3 regions of the Pseudomonas sp. zfem002 genome follow, and region 3 is predicted to be linked to each of the others. Evidence: riboswitches for the same ligand, from Rfam matches in the RefSeq annotation. Region 3 holds a riboswitch; each other region holds the start of a gene.
The links. Region 3 has a riboswitch for cobalamin ahead of cobW (cobalamin biosynthesis protein CobW). Riboswitches for the same ligand answer to the same signal wherever they lie in the genome.

Region 1 (7,516 bases), on a different contig from region 3:
CGCCGGTGCGAGGCCAGCACCGCTTGCATGGCGATGGCCTTGTAGTCGTGATAGGCCACGGCGTTCATGCTGGTGACCGCACGACCATGGACGATGACCTGGGCGCCGGTATCGCTGTTGGGCTTGAGCAGCACCGGGTTCATGTCGGTGTGCGGCGCCAGCCCGCAGGCCTGGGCCTGTACCGCCTGGGCCCGGCCGATTTCGCCGCCGTCGGCGGTCACCGCGCTGTTCAGCGCCATGTTCTGCGGTTTGAACGGCACCACGGCAACGCCCTGGCGCTTGAGCCAGCGGCACAGCGCGGTCACCAGGGTGCTCTTGCCGGCGTCGGAGGTGGTGCCCTGCACCATCAGCGTGGTCATGCCTGCTCCTTGCGGTAGGCGTCCAGCGCCGCAGCCAGTTTCAGCCAGTCGGCCTCGTTGGCGGGCAGGCCGAAACGCAGGCCGGCGGGCTGTTCGAACAGGCGCAGGAGAATGCCGCGCCGGGCCATGAATTCATGAATCGCCGCGGCATCGGCATGGCGCAGGTACTGGAACAGGTCGCAGCCGGCGCTGGGGGCCAGTTGCGCCTCGCTCAGCAGGCTGGCCAGGCGCGCACTGGCCCGGGCACAGCGTTCGGTCTGCGCGTGCTGTTCGGCCGTGTCGCGCAGGCAGGCCTCGCCGAGAATCCGCGTCGGCCCGCTGACCGACCACGGGCCGATCTCCTCCGCCAGCGCGCGCAACAGGCCTGGCTCGGCCAGGACGAAACCGAGGCGCACCCCGGCCAGCCCGAAGAACTTGCCGAACGAACGCAGCACGATCAGCCCTTCGCGCTCGCTGTCGGCGGCGATGCTGGCGGCCGGCGTGTTGTCCATGAAGGCTTCGTCCACCAGCAGCCAGCCACCACGCTGGCTCAGGCGCGCGTGCCAGGCGAGCAGGGTCTGCCGCGGCAGCATCCGCGCGGTGGGGTTGTTGGGGTTGACCAGGACCAGCACGTCGAGCTCGTCCAGTTGCCCTTCCACCTCGGCCTCGTCCAGCTCCCGCACCCGGTGTCCGGCACGGCGCCAGGCCTCGGCGTGCTCGGCATAGCAGGGCGAGACGACCGCCACCGTGCCGCGCCGGCGCAGACGCAGACGCAGACGCGGCAAAGCCTGGATCGCCGCCTGCGAGCCGGCCACCGGCAACAGCTGCGCGACCTGGTAATAGGCACGCGCGGCCTGCTCCAGGCCGTCTTCGGTTTCCGGCAGGCGCGCCCAGGCACGCGGCGGGATCTCGGCGAGGGGAAACGGCCAGGGCGCGATGCCGCTGGACAGGTCCAGCCAGGCCTCGCGGGGGATGCCGTAGTGCTCGATCGCCCGTTGCAGGCGACCACCGTGTTCAAGCATAGAATTCCGCTCCCAGGCACAACAGCAGCAGCCACAGCCAGACGCCCTGGCAAACCAGGCGCCAGCCGCGCTCGATGGCCCCGGCATCGGCCGCCGGGCCCTCACCGAGGCGCGCGCGTTCGTGCAGCTCACCATGATAGACAGCCGGCCCGCCCAGCTCGACGCCAAGGGCCCCGGCCCCCGCCGCCATCACCGGCCCGGCGTTCGGGCTGTCCCATTTGGGCGCCTGCTGACGCCAGCATTTCAGGGCCAGGCGCGTCTTGCCCAGCAGCGCGTAGGTCAGCGCCACCAGGCGCGCCGGCAGGTAGTTGAGGACATCGTCGATCCGCGCGGCGGCCCAGCCAAACCGCTCGAAGCGCTCGTTGCGATAGCCCCACATGGCATCCAGCGTATTGCTCAGGCGATACAGCACCACCCCCGGCGCGCCGGCGATGGCGAACCAGAACAGGGCGGCGAACACCGCGTCGCTGCCGTTCTCCAGCACTGACTCGGTGGCTGCGCGCGCCACGGCGGTTTCGTCCAGCTCGCGGGTTTCCCGGCTGACCAGGTAGCCGACACGCTTGCGCGCCTCGTCCAGGTCGCCGCCGCGCAAGGCATCGGCCACCGGCTGCACATGTTCGCCAAGGCTGCGCAGGCCGAGGGCGCAGTACAAGGCGAGGATTTCCACCAGCCAGCCGATATAGGGCAACCAGGACAGCGCGGTGGCGAGCAGGGTCAGCGGCACCACGGCCAGCAACCAGGCGCTGACACCATGGCTGCGCCAGCCGCGTCCGCCGGCATTGAAACGCTGCTCCAGACGCCCGGCCATGCGGCCGAAGGCCACCAGCGGATGCCAGCGCCGCGGCTCGCCCAGCAGCGCATCCAGCGCCACCCCGGCCACGGTCAGCAAGGCCACACTCATTCGGCTTCTCCCCATTGGTTTTCAAACAGCATGTCCGCCAACGGCCGTGGCGTGGTCCAGCCTTCCAGCGCGAGCATCGGCGCCGGATAGAATTCGCGCACAGGGCCCAGGCAAAGAATCGCCAGCGGCTTGGCCCCGGCCGGCATGCCCAGCAGTTCGGCCAGGGCCAGCGGATCGAACAGCGACACCCAGCCCATGCCCAGGCCCTCGGCGCGGGCGCTCAACCACAGGTTCTGGATCGCGCAGGACAGCGACGCCAGGTCCATTTCCGGCAAGGTCCGGCGACCGAAGACATGCACCTCGCGCTTGTCCATCAGCGCCGCCACCAGCAGCTCGGCGCAGTCGTTGATGCCTTCGACCTTGAGCTGCATGAATTCGTCGGAACGCTGCCCGAGGGCTTCGGCGGTGCGCAGGCGTTCGTCCTCGACCAGCGCCTGGATGCGCTGGCGCAGGTCGCGGCGGGTGATGCGGATAAAGCGCCAGGGCTGCATCAGGCCGACACTGGGCGCCTGGTGCGCGGCTTCCAGCAATCGCGCGAGGAGCTCGGGGGCCACCTCGCCGCCACTGAAGTGGCGCATGTCGCGGCGCTCGCCGATGGCGCGATAGATCGCCGCGCGCTCGGCCGCGCTGTAGGCGTGTTCGCTCATGGCGCCAGCAGCGCCGCCGTCGCGTCGGGGTTGGAGGGGAAATAGAAGTGCACGTAGGAGGCGGTCAGGCGGCCGATCCGGTACACCGCTTCGGCGCCGCGTCCACCGTTGGGGCTCTGTCCGCGGGCGATGGGCTGCAGCTCGGTGCTGGTCAGGGAATGGTGATAGGTGTGCCCGCGCAGCGTGCCTTGCGCCAGCTCCACCGCCTGCAGGGCCAGGGCGGCGAGGCGCTTCTGCATGGTCGCTTCACCGGGCAGCAGGCCGACCAGTTCGGCGCGCTCGCCGGCGACATCGGTCAGGGCATCGAGCAGGTAGAGCATACCGCCGCACTCGGCCAGCAATGGCTTGCCGGCCTGGTGATGGGCGCGGATCGCCGCCAGCATCGCGCTGTTGCCGGCCAGGGCGTGGTGGTGCAGCTCCGGGTAGCCGCCGGGCAGGTACAGGCTGTCGGCGTCCGGCAGCGCACGGTCATGGATCGGCGAGAAGAAATGCAGGTCGGCGCCCATCGCCCGCAGCAGGTCGAGATTGGCGCCGTAGGTGAAAGCGAAGGCTTCGTCGCGGGCCACGGCAATACGTACACCGGCCAGGCGGGTTTCGACCTCGCGCGACACGGGGGCGGCAAAGGCCACTGCCGGTGGCAGGGACGACTGGCAACTGTCGCCGAGGGCCTTGGCGGCGGCGTCCAGACGCAGGTCGAGGTCGCTAAGTTCGCTGGCCTGGACCAGACCCAGGTGCCGGCTCGGCAGCTCGATCCCGGTCTCCCGCGACAGGCCGCCGTACCAGCGCAGGCCCTCGGTGAGACTGCCTTCGAGCAGTTGCGCATGACGCAGCGAACCGACGCGGTTGGCCAGCACGCCGGCGAACGGCAGGTCGGCCTGGTAGCGCGCCAGGCCCAGGGCCAGGGCGCCGAACGTCTGGGCCATGGCCGTGCCGTCGATCACCGCCAGCACCGGCACACCGAAATGCCGGGCCAGGTCGGCGCTGGACGGCGTGCCGTCGAACAGCCCCATCACCCCCTCGATAAGGATCAGGTCGGCCTCACCGGCGGCTTCCCAGAGCAGGCGGCGGCTTTCCTCGGCGCCGACCATCCACAAGTCGAGCTGGTACACCGGGGCGCCGCTGGCCCGCTCGAGAATCATCGGGTCGAGAAAATCCGGTCCGCACTTGAACACGCGGACCTTGCGCCCCTGGTTGCGATGCAGGCGAGCCAGGGCCGCGGTGACGGTGGTCTTGCCCTGGCCGGAGGCCGGCGCGGCGATCAGCACCGCCGGGCAATGCCGGGTGTCGCTCATAGCTCGACGCCCTTCTGCGCACGAATCCCGGCCTGGAAGGCGTGCTTGACCATGCCCATCTCGGTGACGGTGTCGGCCAGTTCGACCATTTCGTCCTTGGCGCCGCGGCCGGTGACGATCACATGCTGCATCGGCGGGCGCGCCTGCAGGTCGGCGAGCACGCTGTCCAGGTCGAGGTAGCCGTGCTTGAGGGCGATGTTCAGTTCGTCGAGCACCACGAAGCCGATGCTCGGGTCCTGCAGCAGTTGCCGGGACACCTCCCAGGCCGCTTCGGCAGCGGCGATGTCGCGCTGGCGATCCTGGGTTTCCCAGGTGAAGCCCTCGCCCATCACGTGGTAGCGCACCTGCTCGGGGAAGCGGCGGAAGAACAGTTCTTCGCCGGTGGCGTTGCGGCCCTTGATGAACTGCACCACACCACATTGCATGCCGTGGCCCAGGGCGCGGGCGAGCATGCCGAAGGCCGAGCTGCTCTTGCCCTTGCCGTTGCCGCTGAGCACCAGCAGCAGGCCGCATTCGTTGGGCGCATTGGCGATGCGCTCGTCGATCACCGCCTTCTTGCGCTGCATGCGCGCCAGGTGGCGTTCGTCACGTTCGGGGGATTCGCTCATCGGGGGTCTCCGCGGGCCACTGTCGCCAGGCGGGGAGCGACGACAGCTGAGGGGAAAATGGCACGGGAACAGGCGCAGAAACCGGACGCGGGGTCCGAAAAACCGCGCACCACCCTCCGTGATGCCGTTGACTGTTTGCAGGCCGGTCTCCGGGCTCACGAGCGGATCGGGGCGATCCCGACCGGGCGCCTTCCCGGGTTGGAAACCCAGTGGCCATGCGCGGTCTTGGCTCATTTACCGTTGCGGGGGCAGCGCCGGAATCGCACGTCTGGCGCACTCACCGGCTTCCCTGTTTCACCCTGTCGACCCGCGGGTCACAGAGCACCTGAAACAAGTCGCGAAGGTTAGAGGGTTGGGCCGGGAGCGTCAATTGGAGACGCCCGTCACAGGCCTGACCCATGACACTTCCTGGAGGCTGTGCCACAGTGATATCAAATAGCCATGGTTTTCCGCTGTACTCGTACAACAACTACGAAAGGAGAGCAGCATGCAAGGCCTGATTCTCAACAATTCCCGCCTCGAATTCCTGCGTCCGGCGCTGGAGCGCTGGGGGGAAAGCATCGAGCGCTTCAACCAGGTCCTTGGCGATAACGAAGGGCCTTACTGGCATGGCGCCCAGGCCAACCTGGGGATACTTTCGGCGGCCATCTGGCAGGCCGAGCTGGTCACCCTGCAGGCGTACCAGAGCAAGAAACAGCGCGACGAAGGCGAACGCAACGCCCGCTGCGACCTGCTGATCGCCAGTCGCGACGAGTCGGCCTACCTGCATGCCGACCAGCGCTGGCCGAAGGTCGGTCGGCTCGACCTCAGCGGCGCCTTGCAGGAAGCCGGCGCCGTGGCGAAGAGCATCGCCTATCCCAGCCAGTTGAAGATCGCCGCGCTGTTCGTCAGCCCGGTCAAGCTGGAAAAGCATGCCAGCCCGGAAGAGTTGCAGGACATAGTGGATGACCTGCAGAAACACAACGCCTGTGCCATCGCCTGGTGCTTCCCGTATGGCTATCGCAAGTTGCATGACGAGTTCGGCCAGTACTATCCCGGGGTGGCACTGCTGCTGAAGCAGGTCTGAGCCCTCGAACGCATCGCTGGCAAGCCAGCCCCCACAGGTACAGCGTGTACCGCGGTCCTTGTGGGAGCTGAACCACCCCACATCCAACTGAACCTCCCTGCTCCGTCTCGCCTCTGACCTGTAACCCCCCTGTTACGCCAAGGAGTCGAGCATGACCTCACTGCGCATTGCCGTACTGCTGGCCCTCGCCGCCGGACTCAGCGCCTGTGGCGAAACGGCCCGCCTGCAGGTCGCCGACGGCAGCGGCCCGGCGCCACAACTGCCGGAACCGAACAGGACGCTGATCCCCACGGTGAACATCGCCCCGGCGATCGGTTGGGCCGAGGGCGGCCAACCCGTCGCCGCCCAGGGCACCCAGGTCGTGGCCTTCGCCAGCGGCCTGGACCACCCGCGCTGGCTCCATGTGCTGCCCAACGGCGATGTGCTGGTGGCGGAAACCAATGCCCCGGAAAAACCCGAGGACGGCAAGGGCATTCGTGGCTGGGTGATGGGCAAGGTCATGGCCCGCGCCGGGGCCGGCGTGCCCAGCGCCAACCGCATCACCCTGCTGCGCGATGCCGACCGGGACGGCGTGGCGGAGACCCGCACGGTCTTTCTCAAGGACCTGAACTCGCCGTTCGGCATGGCCCTGGTCGGCAACGACCTGTATGTCGCCGATACCGACCGCCTGCTGCGCTTCAAGTACCAGGACGGCGCCACCTCGCTGACGGGGCCGGGCGAGCCGGTTGCCGAGTTGCCTGGCGGTCCGCTCAATCACCACTGGACCAAGAACGTCATCGCCAGCCGCGATGGCAGGAAGCTCTACGTCACCGTCGGCTCCAACAGCAACGTCGCGGAAAACGGCATGGACCAGGAACGGCAGCGCGCGGCGATCTGGGAAATCGATCCCGCCACGGGCCAGCAGCGGATCTTCGCCTCCGGCCTGCGCAACCCCAACGGCCTGGCCTGGGAACCCCACAGCGGCCAGCTCTGGACCGCAGTGAACGAACGCGACGAGATCGGCAGCGACCTGGTCCCCGACTACATCACCTCGGTACGCGACGGCGGGTTCTATGGCTGGCCCTACAGCTACTACGGCCAGCATGTCGATACGCGAGTGCAACCCAGCGACCCGAACCTGGTGGCCAGGGCGCTGGTCCCGGATTACGCGGTGGGCCCGCATACCGCCTCCCTGGGCCTGGCCTTCGCCGAACCGGGAGCCTTGCCGCCGCCGTTCGATCAGGGCGCGTTCATTGGCCAGCACGGTTCGTGGAACCGCAAGCCGCACAGCGGCTACAAGGTCGTGTTCGTGCCGTTCAGCAGCGCCGGGAAGCCCGCGGGCAAGCCGATCGACCTGCTGAGCGGATTCCTGAGCGACGACGGCAAGGCCATGGGACGGCCGGTGGGGGTGGTGACCGACCAGCGTGGTGGAGTGCTGGTGGCGGACGATGTGGGGAATGTGGTCTGGCGGGTGAGCAAGGCTCAATAACCGAGGGTGTTGCTACCGGCCTCATCGCGGGCAATGCCCGCTCCCACAGGGGTGCGATGAGGCCATCAGCTACAGCACAGGACTATGGATTGCGCGCCAGATGCTCCGGCGCCTGCAGCACCCGCTTGGCATTCAGGTAGGAGCGCTGCCAGTAGCTGTTGGCCAGATAATCCA
Region 2 (7,516 bases), on a different contig from region 3:
AACGGGTGTTCTGCTTGCGCAGGACTTCCAGCATGTTGTCCAGGTCGGCGTCGGCGACGTCGGCGCTCAGGCGCTCGACGGCGATCGAGTCGAAGCCGGCAACGGTGAACTCAGGGAAAACTTCGAAAATGGCGACGAATTCCAGGTCCTTGCCCTTTTCGAACGATTTTGGCTCGACGGCAGGGGCGCCAGCCGGGTTCAGCTTCTGCTCGACCACGGCTTCATAGAAGGAAGCCTGGACCAGATCACCGAAAGCCTCCTGACGGGCGGCGTCTTCATAACGCTGACGGATCACGCTCATCGGCACTTTGCCAGGACGGAAGCCTGGAACCTTGGCGCGACGGGCAGTCTGTTGCAGACGCTTGTTGACTTCGGTCTCGACGCGCTCTGCCGGAACGGCGATGGTCATACGACGCTCGAGAGCGGAAGTATTTTCAACAGAAACTTGCATGAATATTCCTCGTTGCACAGACGTTAGCCGGCGATACCCGACTCCAGAATCAAGGGCAAGCATTCTAGTAGCTCACACACCAGAAGTCACCCTGTTCGACCCGGAGGCGAATGGCGCCGACCCTCTTTGATTTCGACAATAACCCGGACGCCCGGGCGATAACGCCACACCGCGCGAAACAGAGCGCTTGCGTCGCCCGGAACAATGAATCGACAACAGGCTCAGGAAGCGCGACCGTCGATCTCGTTGAAGTCGCAGTACTCTTCCCAGCTCATCCCCAGCGCCTGCGCCACTTCGCGGTGGACTTCCAGGCGCATGGCCTGCAGCTCCTGCGGCGACTCGGCAATCAGGCGCAGCGTAAGCTCCCAGGGCTCGATGCCCTGCTCCTGGGCCTCGTCCTCGAACGCCCACTGAATCTGTTGCTGCTGCTCGGTTTCACTCAAGGCGGCGATTTCCGCGAGCAACTGCGGATTGGCCTGAGCGAAGCGCTCCAGCGCGAGCGCCTGGCGGGATTCTTTTGCAATCATCTTTCTACCTGTTCGCCGGCCTGCCGGCTTTTTGTCAACCGGCTGAAATCTATCAGTTTTCATTCAGCGGTTACTAGCCGTCGCAAGCAGCAAAACCTCTACACGAAACGACAAGCCAAAAACACAAAAGGCGCCTGATTTTCATCAGGCGCCTTTCGAAATATGGGGTGGACGAAGGGAATCGAACCCTCGACCACAGGAATCACAATCCTGCGCTCTACCAACTGAGCTACGTCCACCATATGTTGCTGACTTGCGGCTTTCTCACACCTCAGCGCAAGGCGGTGAAAGCATGAATGGTGCGGACGAAGAGACTCGAACTCTTACAGCTTGCGCCGCTGGAACCTAAATCCAGTGTGTCTACCAATTTCACCACGTCCGCGTGAAGCATCTAAAGCAAAGGCGCCAGACTTTCATCAGGCGCCTTCTGGAATATGGGGTGGACGAAGGGAATCGAACCCTCGACCACAGGAATCACAATCCTGCGCTCTACCAACTGAGCTACGTCCACCATATTGCTGTTACTTGTGCCAAAGCTGCCTTGATTGGCGCACCCGGCAGGACTCGAACCTGCGACCATCCGCTTAGAAGGCGGATGCTCTATCCAGCTGAGCTACGGGCGCATATTTAATCTGCTTTCGCTTGCGATTACAAATTAACGTTTAGCCGTACCAAACAAGCCAAAATCCGCTCATTTTGCCCGACCTTGCTAACCAGTGCTAGGCCCTGCCCGACAAGTGAGGCGCATCTTATAGACCGCCTGTCACATCGTCAATATGTTTCTCAAAAAAATTCATTTTATTGAAGGGCTTAGGGCAATTGCCGGACCAAGCGCCTTTGCCCTTCGGCCTGCTCATGAGAGAATGCGCGCTCTTTTTTTCTCTCGATGGTTAATCACCCGTCATGACTGCACAACTTATCGACGGCAAGGCGATCGCCGCCAGCCTGCGCCAGCAGATCGCCCAACGTGTCGTTGAACGTCGCCAGCAAGGTCTGCGGACCCCGGGCCTGGCGGTGATCCTGGTTGGCAACGACCCCGCCTCCCAAGTGTACGTATCGCACAAGCGCAAGGACTGCGAGGAAGTCGGCTTCATCTCGCAGGCCTTCGACCTGCCGAGCACTACCCGCCAGCAGGAACTGACCGACCTGATCGATCGCCTCAACGATGACGCGAACATCGACGGTATCCTCCTGCAGCTGCCGCTGCCGGCCCACCTCGACGCCTCCCTGCTGCTCGAGCGCATTCGCCCGGACAAGGACGTCGACGGGTTCCACCCGTACAACATCGGCCGCCTGGCCCAGCGCATCCCGCTGCTGCGCCCGTGCACACCGAAAGGCATCATGACCCTGCTGCAGAGCACCGGCCAGGATCTCTACGGCATGAATGCCGTGGTCGTCGGTGCTTCCAACATCGTCGGTCGCCCCATGGCCATGGAACTGCTGCTGGCTGGCTGCACCGTGACCGTCACCCACCGTTTCACCAAGGACCTCGCCGGCCACGTCAGCCGCGCCGACCTGGTGGTAGTCGCCGCCGGCAAGCCAGGGCTGGTCAAGGGTGAGTGGATCAAGGAAGGCGCGATCGTCATCGACGTCGGCATCAACCGCCAGGAAGACGGCAAGCTGGTCGGCGACGTGGTCTACGATACCGCCCTGCCCCGCGCCGGCTGGATCACCCCGGTACCGGGCGGCGTCGGCCCGATGACCCGCGCCTGCCTGCTGGAGAACACCCTGTACGCCGCGGAAGAGCTGCACAAGTAAGCCTGCGGCGCGACGACGACGGCACCCTTCGCGGTGCCGTTTTTTTTGCCCGCGACCCAGCGATTTTCCCCACCCAGGTTGACGAACGGTCATCCCGATGGTCAGATGCCGCCCGTTTTCAGGTGTCTGCCGCCGCCGCGCGGCAGGTGAAACGGGAAGCCGGTGCGTCCTTCACGACCAGTCCGGCGCTGCCCCCGCAACGGTAAGCGAGTGACACATTCACAAGGCCACTGTGCGCAAGCACGGGAAGGCGAATGCGTCCAGCCTCGCAAGCCCGGAGACCGGCCTGCAAACATCGCGACTGAGAAAGGACTCATCAGTCATTTGGCAAACCTGCGGTGGGCGGGCACGAGCCGGTAATCTGGCGCGCGTTCGCCAGTACCCTCCTGTGCGCTTCCCGAAAGTTCCTTTTCGAGAAGTCGATGAATACACGTAATCTCTCGCTGATTGGCTGCCTTCTGGGCTGCAACGAAGCCGCACTCGCGGCGGCGCTGACCCTGGACCAGCAGATCGTTTCGGCACCCCCGGTGGAATCCACCACCATCGCGCAGATGGCCCGCTACGGCAGCAAGGTCGAAGTGGTGGAACGCGCGCAGATCGAACGCGCCGGCCCCAGCGCCGATATCACCCGCGTCCTGCAGATGTTCGTCCCCGGCCTGTACGTCGCGCCCAAGCAGGGCCCGTTCGACTACGGCACCTACTCGCTGCTGGGCGGGCGCAACGACGACACGCTGATCCTCCTCGACGGCGTGCGCCTGAACAACCGCCTCTACGGCGGGATCTACATCGACACCCTGCCCGCCGCGGCGATCGAACGCATCGAAGTGCTCAAGGGTGGCCAGAGCCTGCTGTTCGGTACCCAGGCGGTCTCCGGCGTGATCAATATCGTCACCCGCAACGCCCAGTCCCGCGCGGCCTCCGGCCAGGTCAACCTGGGCGTCGACAGCTTCGCCGGGCGCAACGGCGATGCGCGCATCGAGCGCATCTTCAGCAACGGCTGGGGCGATCTCGGCCTGCTGGCCTATGTCAGCCACAACATTTCCGAGGGCTACCAGCCCTACCACAGCAGCGACATCACCCGGACGGTCAGCGACAGGAAACGCGGCTACGAGGTCAACACCTTCGGCGCCAAGGCCGCGCAGAGCTTCGGCGACGACAGCCGCCTGGAACTGTTCTACCAGTACAGCGCCGCCAGCCTCGACTTCCTGCGCCCCGACGCCAACCGCAACACCACCAACGACCGCGTCCAGCAGATCGCCACGGCGACCTTCCAGCAGCACCTGAACGAAGACTTCAGCTACTTCGTCAAGGGCCACATGAACGACTGGGACACCCGCTACAACCGCGTCTACAACAATGTCGACGGCAGCCCGCGGGTGCTCAACCACAACGACTACTGGGGCTTCAGCGACTGGGGCGTGCAGGCCGAGGGCACGGCGCTGCTGCCCGGTGGCCACATCCTGGTGTTCGGCAGCGACAACCAGTTCTACAAGGGCAAGGACGATGTGCTGAAGATCGACCAGAACCAGGCCGAGGCCCACGCCCTGTATGTGCAACTGCGCCCGGAAATCGCCGCCCTGCCCGACTGGCACCCGAGCATCGGCGTGCGCCGCGAGCATCTGAGCGGCGGCGACAGCGCCACCGTGGGCATGTTCACCTCGCTCTACGACCTCACCGACAACCTCAAGCTGCGCGGTCAGTTCGGTTCGGCCTACAAGTTGCCGAACGCCGAGCAGCTGTACGTCAACGAGCCGGGCGACGAGATGGGCAACCCCAACCTCAAGGCCGAGAAAAGCCGCAATGCCGAACTGGGCCTGGACTACAGCAATCTGCTCCAGGGCCAGCCCTACAGCGTCAGCGGCACGCTGTTCCACCGGCGCATCGAGGACCTGATCACCATCGTCGACAGCCAGTGGGTCAACGGCGACGGCGAGATCACCGTGCGCGGCTTCGAGCTCGATGGCCAGGTGCAGCTCAGCGACCGCTGGCAACTGCAGGCGGACATGACCCGCAACCTGAGCGAATCGCGCAAGGGCGCGACCATCAACAACATCCCGCACTTCTTCGCCCGCAGCCGGGTCGGCTACGAGTCCGCCGACCGCATGTGGGGTGCCGGCGCGGCGGTGCGCTACATCGGCAGCGTGATCAGTCCGCGGGATATCGACTACGGCCACTACAGCGTGGTCGACGCCGATGCCTACCGCTACCTCGACAACCAGCGCCAGCACCGCCTGAGCCTGTTGCTGGAGAACCTGCTGGACCGCGACTACACCACCAGCATGGACAGCGGATCGCGCCGGGTGAGCAACCTGGGCCGGCCGTTCACCGCCGAGGCGCGCTACACCTACAGCTTCTGATGCCAAGCGCCCGGGGCCGCTTTGCGGCCCTTCGCGAGCAAGCTCGCTCCCACAAGAATGTAGCGACACACTCCTCCCGTGGGAGCGAGCTTGTCGGAGCGCCGAACCGTCGCGAAGGGCTGCAAAGCAGCCCCCGGCAACCGGCCCCTTCTCGCCAAGGACCCTCGCATGCAAGAAAAGGACATCCCCAGCAACCCGGAGTGGTCGCACATCCCCGACCATGCCCGCCACGTCATGCTCTGCACCGGCCCGCGCTGCACCCTGCGCGGTGCACTGAAAGTCTGGAAGACGGTGCGCAACGAGCTGCTCGCCGCACAGCGCATGGAAACCGCCGACGGCGTGCTGCTGACCCGCACCCATTGCCAGTTCCCGTGCAACCTCGGGCCGGTGGCGACGGTCTACCCGGACCGTTGCTGGTACCGCATCGCCAGCCATGACGACGCCCGGCGCCTGGTCCGCGAACACCTGGTCGACGGCCAGCCCGTGCGCGACCTGCTGCTCAAGGGAGACGCGCAATGAAACACCTGGCCTGGCTGTTGCTGCTGGGTCTGGGCAGCGCCCACGCCCTCGACTACCGCAACTGCGGCGAAACCCGGGTGCTCACGCACACGCCGCCACAACGCATTCTCGCCCTCAACCAGCACGCCGCCGACCTGTTGCTGGCACTGGATGCAGGACCCGCGCTGGCCGCGGTCAGCTATATAGATGACGACGCCGGCGCCCTGAAGGAAAACCGCTACCGCGGCGTGCCGCTGCTGTCGCGCCAATACCCGTCCCAGGAAGTCTTCTACGCCGGGCGCTTCGACCTGGTGGTCGGCGGCTTCGCCAGCGCCTTTCGCGATGGCGTCGGCTCGCGCAACGACCTGGCTCGCCTGGGCATCGCCAGCTATCTGCTGGAAAACGCCTGCGCCACGCCACCGGCGTCCGGCTTCGCCGCCACCGAACACGACCTGCGCAGCCTCGGCCAGGTACTTGGTCGCTCGGCCCGCGCGGAAGAACTGATCAGCCGCCAGCGCGACGACCTGCACAAAGCCCGCGCGATCGCCGCCGGGCACCCGCCGCTGGCCGTCTTCTACCTCGACAGCGAAACCCGCGGTCTCGACAGCGAGGGTCGGCGCGGCTTCGTCAGCGAGCTGATCGCCGTGGCCGGCGGGCGCAACATCTTCGCCGACATCGACCTGCACCGGGTCACCGTGGACGCGGAAAGCCTGCTGCAGCACGACCCGGACGTGCTCCTGCTGGCCGACGCCGTGTGGTCCCGGGCCAGTGCCAAGCGCGACTACCTGCGCCGACATCCGGCCCTCTCGCATCTGCGCGCGGTGCGCGAGAACCGCATGATCGATGTGCCCTTCACCCATCTGCTCGCCGGTGAACACAGCGCCCGCACCGCGCTGTACCTGGCGCGGGAACTGGCGAAGATCCGCGACTGAAGGGCGGCAGCCGATTCGGCTGCGAAACCGCCGGTTTCAGCTTTCCCGGCTGGGCGCCCGACGCGCTTCAGCCGGGATTGCGGCGGCATCGGGAGGACAATGGACGCATCGCCAACCCCCGGATGCGTGCCCCGATGCAAACAACAAATACGGTCCTGATGATCCGCCCGGCGCGGTTCGCCTTCAACCCGGACACCGCCCTCAACAACCGTTTCCAGAAGCCCGTGCTGGACGCCGAGGCGGCACAGCGCAAAGCGCTGGAAGAATTCGACGGCTACGTCGATACCCTGCGCCAGCATGGCGTGGAGGTGCTGGTGGTGCAGGACACCCCGGCACCGCACACCCCGGACTCGATCTTCCCCAACAACTGGTGGAGCAGCCACGCCGACGGCAGCCTGGTGCTGTATCCCATGGAAGGCCGCAACCGCCGCCTGGAACGCGACAAGGGCGTACTGCGGGTGCTCGACGAACGCTTCGCCGTGCACAGCACCATCGACCTCAGCCCGCTGGAGCAGCAGGACATCTTCCTCGAAGGCACCGGCAGCATGGTCCTCGATCGTGAGCACCGTATCAGCTACGCCTGCCACTCCGGGCGCACCCACGCCGAAGCGCTGCGCCAGTTCGCCGAACGCCTGGACTACCGGCTCTGCGTGTTCCACGCGGTCGACCGCCACCAGGCGCCGATCTACCACAGCAACGTGATGATGAGCGTCGGCCGCCAGCTCGCCGTGGTCTGCCTCGACGCCCTGCCCGACGCCGATGAACGCCATGGTCTCGAACGCAGCCTGCGCGACACCGGCAAGGACATCCTGGCCCTGGACTTCGACCAGCTCGAAGGCTTCGCCGGCAACATGCTCGAAGTGCACGACAAACAAGGCCAGCCGCTGCTGGTGATGTCGCGCAGCGCCTGGAATTCGCTGAGCCCGGCGCAACGCCGCCAGGCCGAACGCCACAGCCACCCGGTGGTGGTGAACATCGACCATATCGAACGCA
Region 3 (7,516 bases):
CGGCGCAGATGGAGCCCCGGATGGACGCGATTCCGTAGTCGGTCATGTTGAAGTGAATTCTCGAATGATTTTTATCGTTAAAAATCAATCTGATACAGATGAATATGAAAGTATTTTAAGAAATAAAAAGGCCGTATCGAGGCTTGCTTCGATACGGCCGTTTATTTCTTTTAAATCAATGTTTCACGATTTAATTCTCAAGCAATGCTTTGAGTCTTGCTCTGCTGCTTCTTGCCCGCCTGGGCGCGGCAGGCTTCGCCAAAGGCTTCGAACATCCGCACCGAATCCGGGTTCTGCGCCGCCTGCCACTCCGGGTGCCACTGCACGGCGAAGAGGAAGGGCGACAGGCTCGGGGCGTGGATCGCCTCGACCAGGCCGTCTTCGGCATGGGCCAGTGGTTCGACGCCGTCGCCGAGGGTTTTCAGGCCTTGGCCATGCAGCGAGTTGACGCGGATCTCGTCGCTCTGCAGCAGGTCGCGCAGCCAACTGCCCGGTTTCAGGCGCACGCTGTGCGAAGGGGCGTACTGCACGTCCACCGGATCTTCCGGGTTTTCCCGATGGTCGTTGAAACCGGGTTCGGCGTAGACCTTCTGGTAGATGTCGCCACCCAGCGCCACGTTGATTTCCTGCATGCCGCGGCAGATGCCGAAGATCGGCAGGCCACGGGCGATCGCCAGTTGCACCAGCGGCAGGTCGAACAGGTCGCGGTCGCGGTCCTGGGCTTTGCCGGGGGTCTGGTTTTCCTGGCCGTAGAGGGCAGGGTCGATGTTGCTCCCGGCACCGGTGAGGTAAACGCCGTCAGCCATGTCCAGGTACTGTTCGAGGTCTTCGATGCCACAGCAGGTCGGCACCAGGACCGGGACGCAGCCGGCGTGTTCCACCAGCGGCACGATGTACTTGTGGGTCATCACCTGATAGTCGTGACCCTTGCGCTCTTGAGCGCCCATGGTCATCAGGACCACGGGTTTGCGGGATTTCTGATTCTTATTGCCAATGTTGCTGTTGGGCATATGTCACCTTGGGACAGGCGCAGCCTGTCATTGTTGTGCAGGCGCACCGGTGCGGACCTGGTACTGCCTGAGGTTTCGAGCACTGCCGGGTTGCACGCGAACGTCGATTCCCGGTCGAAACCTGCCCATAGCTTGCCAGAGCCGTTAAATATATCAAGCGGAATAAGCTGTTTGTGTCCGTATTTTTTAACGTTAAACCTTGGATTTATCGTTTAACTGGCTGATTTACCAAGCAGAAATGTGATTTTTACCTGGCGCTTCAGTTCAATATATTTGACGATCGGGAAACCATGCCCATGATGGCCCTTGCGACACGAAAGCCCCGCTCTTAAGCTGCGCAATCACCGTCGACAACAGCCTGATCATGCCCATTCCAAGACCTTCCCTGACCCTGACCCTGTTGCAAGCCCGCGAGGCCACCATGGCCTTCTTCCGTCCCTCCCTCAACGAACACGGCCTGACCGAACAGCAGTGGCGGGTGATTCGCATCCTGCGCCAGCAGGGCGAGCTGGAAAGCCATCAGCTCGCCGAGCAGGCGTGCATCCTCAAGCCCAGCATGACCGGCGTGCTCAGCCGCCTGGAGCGCGATGGCCTGGTGCGTCGCAAGAAGTCCTCGCAGGACCAGCGGCGGGTCTTCGTCGGCCTCACCGAGCAGGGCCAGCAGTGCTTCGTCGACATGAGCGAGGACATGGAGCGCAACTACCAGCGCATCCTCGAACAGTTCGGCGACGAGAAACTGCAGGCGCTGCTGGGCTTGCTCAACGAGTTGAAGAACGTCAGGCCCTGAGCCGTGGCACGTCATTCGCGTAACTGAAAAGTCCTACATATACTGTCGGATATCCGCAACAGCTTGCCGTCGTTGGTCGGACCACGACGTCTCCAATGCCCGGTGGTAGTGCCGTATCCGTAGTAGCCCGCACGCGAGTCGTCATTTCAGGCGCTACAGAGGGCATTTGCGATGGATATCATCAGTCTGGCCGTGCAGGTCATCAGTGGTGTGGTAGGCGGCAATGCGGCAGGTATGACCAAGCACGGCCTCGGGCCGCTGCTCAATTCCATTCTTGGCGGTGTGGGCGGTGTGGTGGTGGGGCAGATCCTGGCCACGCTCACCGGCGATCAATCCCTGGCTCAGGCCGGGGCCGAGGGTTCCCTGGATCTTCCAGCGATCATCAGCAGCGTGATCGGCGGCGGCGCCGGCGGCGCGGTGCTGACCTGGGTGGCGGGGTTCATCAAGAGCAAGATGCAGGCGCATTGAATCTCGGGATTCGGGATGGTGGGCATGGATGCCCTGTACAGGATGAGTCGTGCGCCGCGCCACTTGTGGGATTGGTGTAGGAGCGGATTGATCCGCGATCGGCGGCGCAGCCGTCGTAAATCCTGAATCCTGGGTTCTTCTGACACCCCCCAATACAGGTTTTATGGCCGCTTCGCGCCCAATCGCGGATAAATCCGCTCCCACGCCGGCCCCGCTGGATCAATAAGGAACGCCGGAGCTCAATGCACCGGACAGCCCTCGGCCTTCACCGTGCGCTGGGTCGTCGCCGGGTTCTTCGCCAGTTTCTCGCCCACCCGCGTCGGGCGTGGCTGCAGTTCACCGCCGCAGTTCGGGCATTGGCCCTTGAGGGTGTGTTCGGCGCAGTTGCGGCAGTAGGTGCATTCGAATGAACAGATCATCGCGTCGCGGCTGTCGCCGGGCAGTGGCGTGGCACAGCATTCGCAACAGGGGCGAAGTTCCAGCATCGGGGCGGTCCTTTCAAGGGTGGTCGTCGCGCTAATGTGCAGGCGCCCCAAGGGCAATGCAATATGTTTCAGGGGCGGTACAGGTGCGCATGCCCTGCGCGATAGAGCGCCGACTCGCTGAACGTATCGCTGGCCAGCACCCGTCCCACGAGGATCAGCGCGGTGCGCCGGAAACCCTTGGCCGCGCTCAGTTCGACGATATCGTCCAGTGTGCCCAGCACCCAGTCCTGGTCCGGCCAGGTGGCGCGGTGGACCACGGCGATGGGGCAGTCGCCACCGTAATGCGGGCGCAGTTCCTCGACGATTCTGGCCAGGTGACGCACGCCGAGGTGAATCGCCAGGGTGGTCTTGTGGCTGGCCAGGCTGGCCAGCGCTTCACCTTCCGGCATCGGCGAGGTGTCGGCGAAGCGGGTGAGAATCACGCTCTGGGCGATGTCCGGCAGGGTCAGTTCGCAGCCCAGCAGGGCGGCGCTGGCCGCGGTGGCGGTGACCCCGGGGACGATCTCGTAGGGAATGCCCAGCTCGCGCAGATGGCGGATCTGCTCGCCGATGGCGCCATACAGGCTCGGGTCGCCACTGTGCACGCGGGCCACGTTGTGGCCTTGCGCGTGGGCCGTGCGGATCGCCTCGATGATCTGCTCCAGGTGCAGTTCGGCACTGTTGATCACGCTGGCGGCGCTGTGCCCTTCGAGCACCGCGGCGGGCACCAGGGAACCCGCGTAGATGATCACCGGGCACTGGCGGATCAGGCGCTGGCCCTTGACGGTGATCAGCTCCGGATCGCCGGGGCCGGCACCGATGAAATAGACGGTCATTGCGCAGTCTCTGAACGGAAGGCGGCGGATTATCCGCCAGAAGCGGGTATCCAGGCCAATGCCAGGGTCATGTCGCCCTGCACGTGACGTTCGACCCGCAGTTGCGCCGGGGCGCCGCCAAGTTGCTCGGCCAGGGCCAGGGCAGTGCTTTCCGCGACGCCATAGCAGCCGCTGTGGCGAAAGGCCGTGGCCGAACGATGGCTCAGGCGCGGGGTGAATGCGGCGAGGTGCGCGGCGCTGTAGAAGTGCAGGGGCAGGACAAGCTCTTCGGCCAATTGCAGCAGGCCGGGCTCGCCGCGCTTGAGATCGATGCTGGCCAGTCCGGCCAGTGCGGCGCGCGGCAGGTCATGGGCCTGCAGCACGTCGCGCAGCAGACCGGCCAGGTCACTGGCCGGGATGCCACGGCGACAGCCCAGCCCGGCGTACAGCGGGATGACGCCGGGCGGGAAGGGCATCAGGCCGCCTGACGCCGGTACAGCCAGGCGCTGAGCAGGCCCAGGGCCAGCCAGAAGCCGGCATTGGTCAGCAGCGAGGCGATGATGAACTGCGTTTCCAGGGCTTCCGGCGCCAGGCTTTCGTGGACTTCCGGCTGCGGCGCGCCGATCACGTGGGGGATCACCAGCAGCACCAGGCCTGCGGCTTTCAGGACCCAGTTGCCGGCGAAGGCGATCAGCGCCAGGCCCACCGCGGTGGCCGCGGCGGTACCGACCCACCAGAACTGGCGCTGGGCCAGGTCGGCGGCGGCGGTGCCCGGCAGCTCCGGTGGCAGGCCGAGGTTCGGCGCCAGGCAGAACACGGCGAAGCCGCCCAGGCCCCAGAGGGCGCCGGCGCCAATGCTGGCGGGGGTGCGCAGGGTGTACATGGCGACCAGCAGCAGAGCGAAGCCGACCGCGACCACCAGGTTGCCGCCGGTGGTGGACAGCACGCGCTGCCAGCCATCTTCCGGCGACCAGGCTTCTTCGTCATGGTGATGACCGTCGGCAGCCGCGGCGGCGTCGGCGTGCTGGTGTTCCTGGGCGGCGGCCGGCGCCGCGTTCTCGTAGGTCTCCGCCTGGAGAATCAGCGGTGCGACCCAGAAGCTCTGCAGCAGGGTCAGCAGCAGGGCGGCGAGCAGGCCGGTGAAACCGGCGGTGCGGGCGATGCGAGTGAACATGCGGTCGGGCCTCAGTGGCAAGGGAAAGCGGCGCTGTGGCGGGTATCGTGGGCGGCGTTGTGGACCGCTTCGATGTGCGAGAACCCGGCGAAATAGACCAGGCACAGGCCCAGCACCGAGGCGCTGACGGCGGCGACGATGCGCTGGCTGAGGGTCGTCGGTGTGGCGACGGCGTGACGGGCGGTGGTGGAGACGGGCATGGCGCTTTCCTCTGGGTGTTGTCGGCAACAGGCAAGCGCGCGAAACCCCTGCGCGGAGTCGCCCAGGGGGTGCAACAGCGCCCGCCCACCGCGGGTTGTGTCAAAGTCTGCGTTGGGCCGGTCTCCGGGCTGGCGAGGGCGGAAGCGGACTTCAGCCGGGGAGCGTCACCTTCCCATGCCGTACGGCTGGCACAGTGGTCAAGACGCTTTTCTCGCTTACCGTTGCGGGGGCAGCACCGGCCTTGTCGACACCCTGTGGAGGCTGCGACGCACCGGTTTCCCGTTTCACCTTGTAATAAAAAAGGCACCCAAACGAATCGCGTTAGGAAATCACGCGCGTTGACATCCGTCAATACAGCGGTTGACCGGCTCCGGAGCACTGCGTAGCCTTGCCGCTTCGAGGTTCTCCGGCGCTGGCCGGAGCTAAGACGGGAACGCGGTGCGCTTTGCCAAAGGCCATTCCGCGGCTGCCCCCGCAACTGTAAGTGCTGATCCATCGACCATTGCCACTGCCGACAACCGAGGCGGGAAGGCGTCGAAGCCGCCCTTCGGGCACAGCGCGAGCCAGGAGACCTGCCTCGGACAGTTTCCACATACAACCGGGCGGGGTGATCCGGTGGCGAACGCGCCCGGGTGTCAGGCACCCGGCTCCCGTCCCGCATGCCCGCCATCCTGCCAAGGGCATCCGACATGAAAACACTGGCCAAACTCCCCGTCACCATCGTCACCGGCTTTCTCGGCTCGGGCAAAACCACGCTGCTGCGGCACATGCTGGACAACGCCAATGGCCGGCGCATCGCGGTGATCGTCAACGAATTCGGCGAGCTGGGCATCGACGGCGAGATCCTCAAGCAATGCAGCATCGGCTGCACCGAGGAAGAGGCCAACGGCCGCGTCTACGAACTGGCCAACGGCTGCCTGTGCTGCACCGTGCAGGAAGAGTTCTTCCCGGTGATGCGCGAGCTGGTGGCGCGCCGTGGCGACCTCGACCAGATCCTCATCGAAACCAGCGGCCTGGCCTTGCCGAAACCGCTGGTGCAGGCCTTCCAGTGGCCGGAAATCCGCAACGCCTGCACCGTCGACGCGGTGATTACCGTGGTCGACAGCCCGGCCGTGGCCGCCGGCACCTTCGCCGCCTTCCCCGAGCAGGTGGACGCCCAGCGCAAGCTGGACCCGAACCTGGACCACGAATCGCCACTGCATGAGCTGTTCGCCGACCAGTTGGCCAGCGCCGACCTGGTGGTCCTCAACAAGGCCGACCTGATCGCCCCTGAAGCCCTGGCCGCGGTGCGCGCCGAAGTGCAGGAAGAACTGCCGCCGGCGGTGAAGGTGATCGAGGCCAGCAAGGGCGTGCTGCCGCTGGAAGTGCTGCTGGGCCTGGGGGCCGAGGCGGAAGCGCATATCGATGGCCGGCGCACCCACCACGATTCGCACCATGACGGCGACGACGATCACGACGACCATGATCACGACGCCTTCGACTCCATCTCCCTCGACCTGCCCGAAGCCGACGAAAGCCTGCTGCTCGATGCCCTGACCCAACTGGTGGCCGACACCGGCATCCTGCGCATCAAGGGCTTCGCGGCGATCCCCGGCAAGCCGATGCGCCTGTTGATCCAGGGCGTGGGCAGCCGTTTCGACAAGCACTTCGATCGTGCCTGGCGCAGTGACGAAGCGCGCATCACCCGCCTGGTGCTGATCGGCCAGGAACTCGATGCCGCGGCCCTGGAAGCCCGTCTGCGCGCGGCCCTGGGCGCCTGATCCATGCACCTGCTGCGGACCCAGCCCGGCGGCTTCGTGCCGGACGACAGCATTGCCGACCTCGGCCAGACCCCGGCCGAGTTGGTGATCCTCTGCAGCGGCGACTCGCACCTGGCGCTGCTGGCGGAAACCGCCCGCGACCTGCCGCCCGACTACCCCAGCCTGCGCCTGGCCAACCCGATGCAGGTGCAGAACCATGCGTCGGTGGACCTGTATGTCGATGAGGTGCTGCGCCATGCCAAGGTGATCCTGGTGTCGCTGCACGGCGGCATCGGTTACTGGCGCTATGGCGTCGAGCAACTGGTGGAGCTGGCTGCCCGTGGCGTGCAGCTGATCCTGGTCCCGGGCGATGACCGTCCGGACCCGGAACTGACCCGCCTGGGCAGCGTCACCGACGCAACGGCCGAGCGTCTCTGGCACTTCCTGCGCCAGGGGGGCAAGGCCAACGCCCTGAACCTGTTCAACTGCCTGGCCAGTCTCTGGCTGGGGCGCGATTATCCCTGGGACGAGCCACGGCAACTGCCGCGTACCAGCCTGTATCACCCGCGCCAGGCCGAGGCCGAACTGGCCCACTGGCGCGCCGACTGGCAGCCCGCGCAAGCGGTGGTGCCGGTGCTGTTCTACCGCTCGCACCTGCAGGCAGCGAATACCGCGTTCATCGATGTGTTCTGCGAGCGCCTGGCCGGCGCCGGGCTCAATCCGTTGCCGATCGCCGTCGCCAGCCTCAAGGAGGCCGGCTGCCTGGCCCAGGTCGAGGACTGGCTGGACGAAACCGACGCGGCGCTGATCATCAACACCACCGGCTTCGCCCAGTCCAGCCCCGAGCAACCTCATCTG

Region 1: linked by a shared signal. The riboswitch ahead of cobO (cob(I)yrinic acid a,c-diamide adenosyltransferase) and the one ahead of cobW (cobalamin biosynthesis protein CobW) in region 3 are both predicted to bind cobalamin.
Region 2: linked by a shared signal. The riboswitch ahead of RTI28_RS02270 (TonB-dependent receptor) and the one ahead of cobW (cobalamin biosynthesis protein CobW) in region 3 are both predicted to bind cobalamin.

The regions. Positions count from the first base shown of each region.
Region 1 covers NZ_JAVYJH010000005.1:49,465-56,980, reverse strand. The annotation lists gene RTI28_RS09020 (cobyric acid synthase) at 1-359, opposite strand, end outside; gene cobD (threonine-phosphate decarboxylase CobD) at 356-1,360, opposite strand; gene cbiB (adenosylcobinamide-phosphate synthase CbiB) at 1,353-2,261, opposite strand; gene bluB (5,6-dimethylbenzimidazole synthase) at 2,258-2,908, opposite strand; gene RTI28_RS09000 (cobyrinate a,c-diamide synthase) at 2,905-4,200, opposite strand; gene cobO (cob(I)yrinic acid a,c-diamide adenosyltransferase) at 4,197-4,808, opposite strand; cobalamin riboswitch at 4,931-5,152, opposite strand; gene RTI28_RS08990 (hypothetical protein) at 5,296-5,874, shown strand; gene RTI28_RS08985 (sorbosone dehydrogenase family protein) at 6,026-7,342, shown strand; gene RTI28_RS08980 (C40 family peptidase) at 7,425-7,516, opposite strand, start outside.
Region 2 covers NZ_JAVYJH010000001.1:510,459-517,974, reverse strand. The annotation lists gene tig (trigger factor) at 1-451, opposite strand, end outside; gene RTI28_RS02300 (DUF6388 family protein) at 673-978, opposite strand; tRNA gene RTI28_RS02295 (tRNA-His) at 1,142-1,217, opposite strand; tRNA gene RTI28_RS02290 (tRNA-Leu) at 1,276-1,360, opposite strand; tRNA gene RTI28_RS02285 (tRNA-His) at 1,414-1,489, opposite strand; tRNA gene RTI28_RS02280 (tRNA-Arg) at 1,525-1,601, opposite strand; gene folD (bifunctional methylenetetrahydrofolate dehydrogenase/methenyltetrahydrofolate cyclohydrolase FolD) at 1,882-2,736, shown strand; cobalamin riboswitch at 2,840-3,041, shown strand; gene RTI28_RS02270 (TonB-dependent receptor) at 3,159-5,093, shown strand; gene RTI28_RS02265 ((2Fe-2S) ferredoxin domain-containing protein) at 5,262-5,612, shown strand; gene RTI28_RS02260 (ABC transporter substrate-binding protein) at 5,609-6,523, shown strand; gene ctlX (citrulline utilization hydrolase CtlX) at 6,658-7,516, shown strand, end outside.
Region 3 covers NZ_JAVYJH010000023.1:112,968-120,483, reverse strand. The annotation lists gene RTI28_RS23470 (hypothetical protein) at 1-38, shown strand, start outside; gene RTI28_RS23465 (type 1 glutamine amidotransferase) at 198-1,010, opposite strand; gene hpaR (homoprotocatechuate degradation operon regulator HpaR) at 1,375-1,797, shown strand; gene RTI28_RS23455 (hypothetical protein) at 1,969-2,265, shown strand; gene RTI28_RS23450 (DUF1272 domain-containing protein) at 2,505-2,750, opposite strand; gene cobM (precorrin-4 C(11)-methyltransferase) at 2,819-3,565, opposite strand; gene RTI28_RS23440 (cobalamin biosynthesis protein) at 3,595-4,020, opposite strand; gene RTI28_RS23435 (CbtA family protein) at 4,020-4,718, opposite strand; gene RTI28_RS23430 (CbtB domain-containing protein) at 4,730-4,918, opposite strand; cobalamin riboswitch at 5,016-5,245, opposite strand; cobalamin riboswitch at 5,302-5,514, shown strand; gene cobW (cobalamin biosynthesis protein CobW) at 5,609-6,679, shown strand; gene cobN (cobaltochelatase subunit CobN) at 6,683-7,516, shown strand, end outside.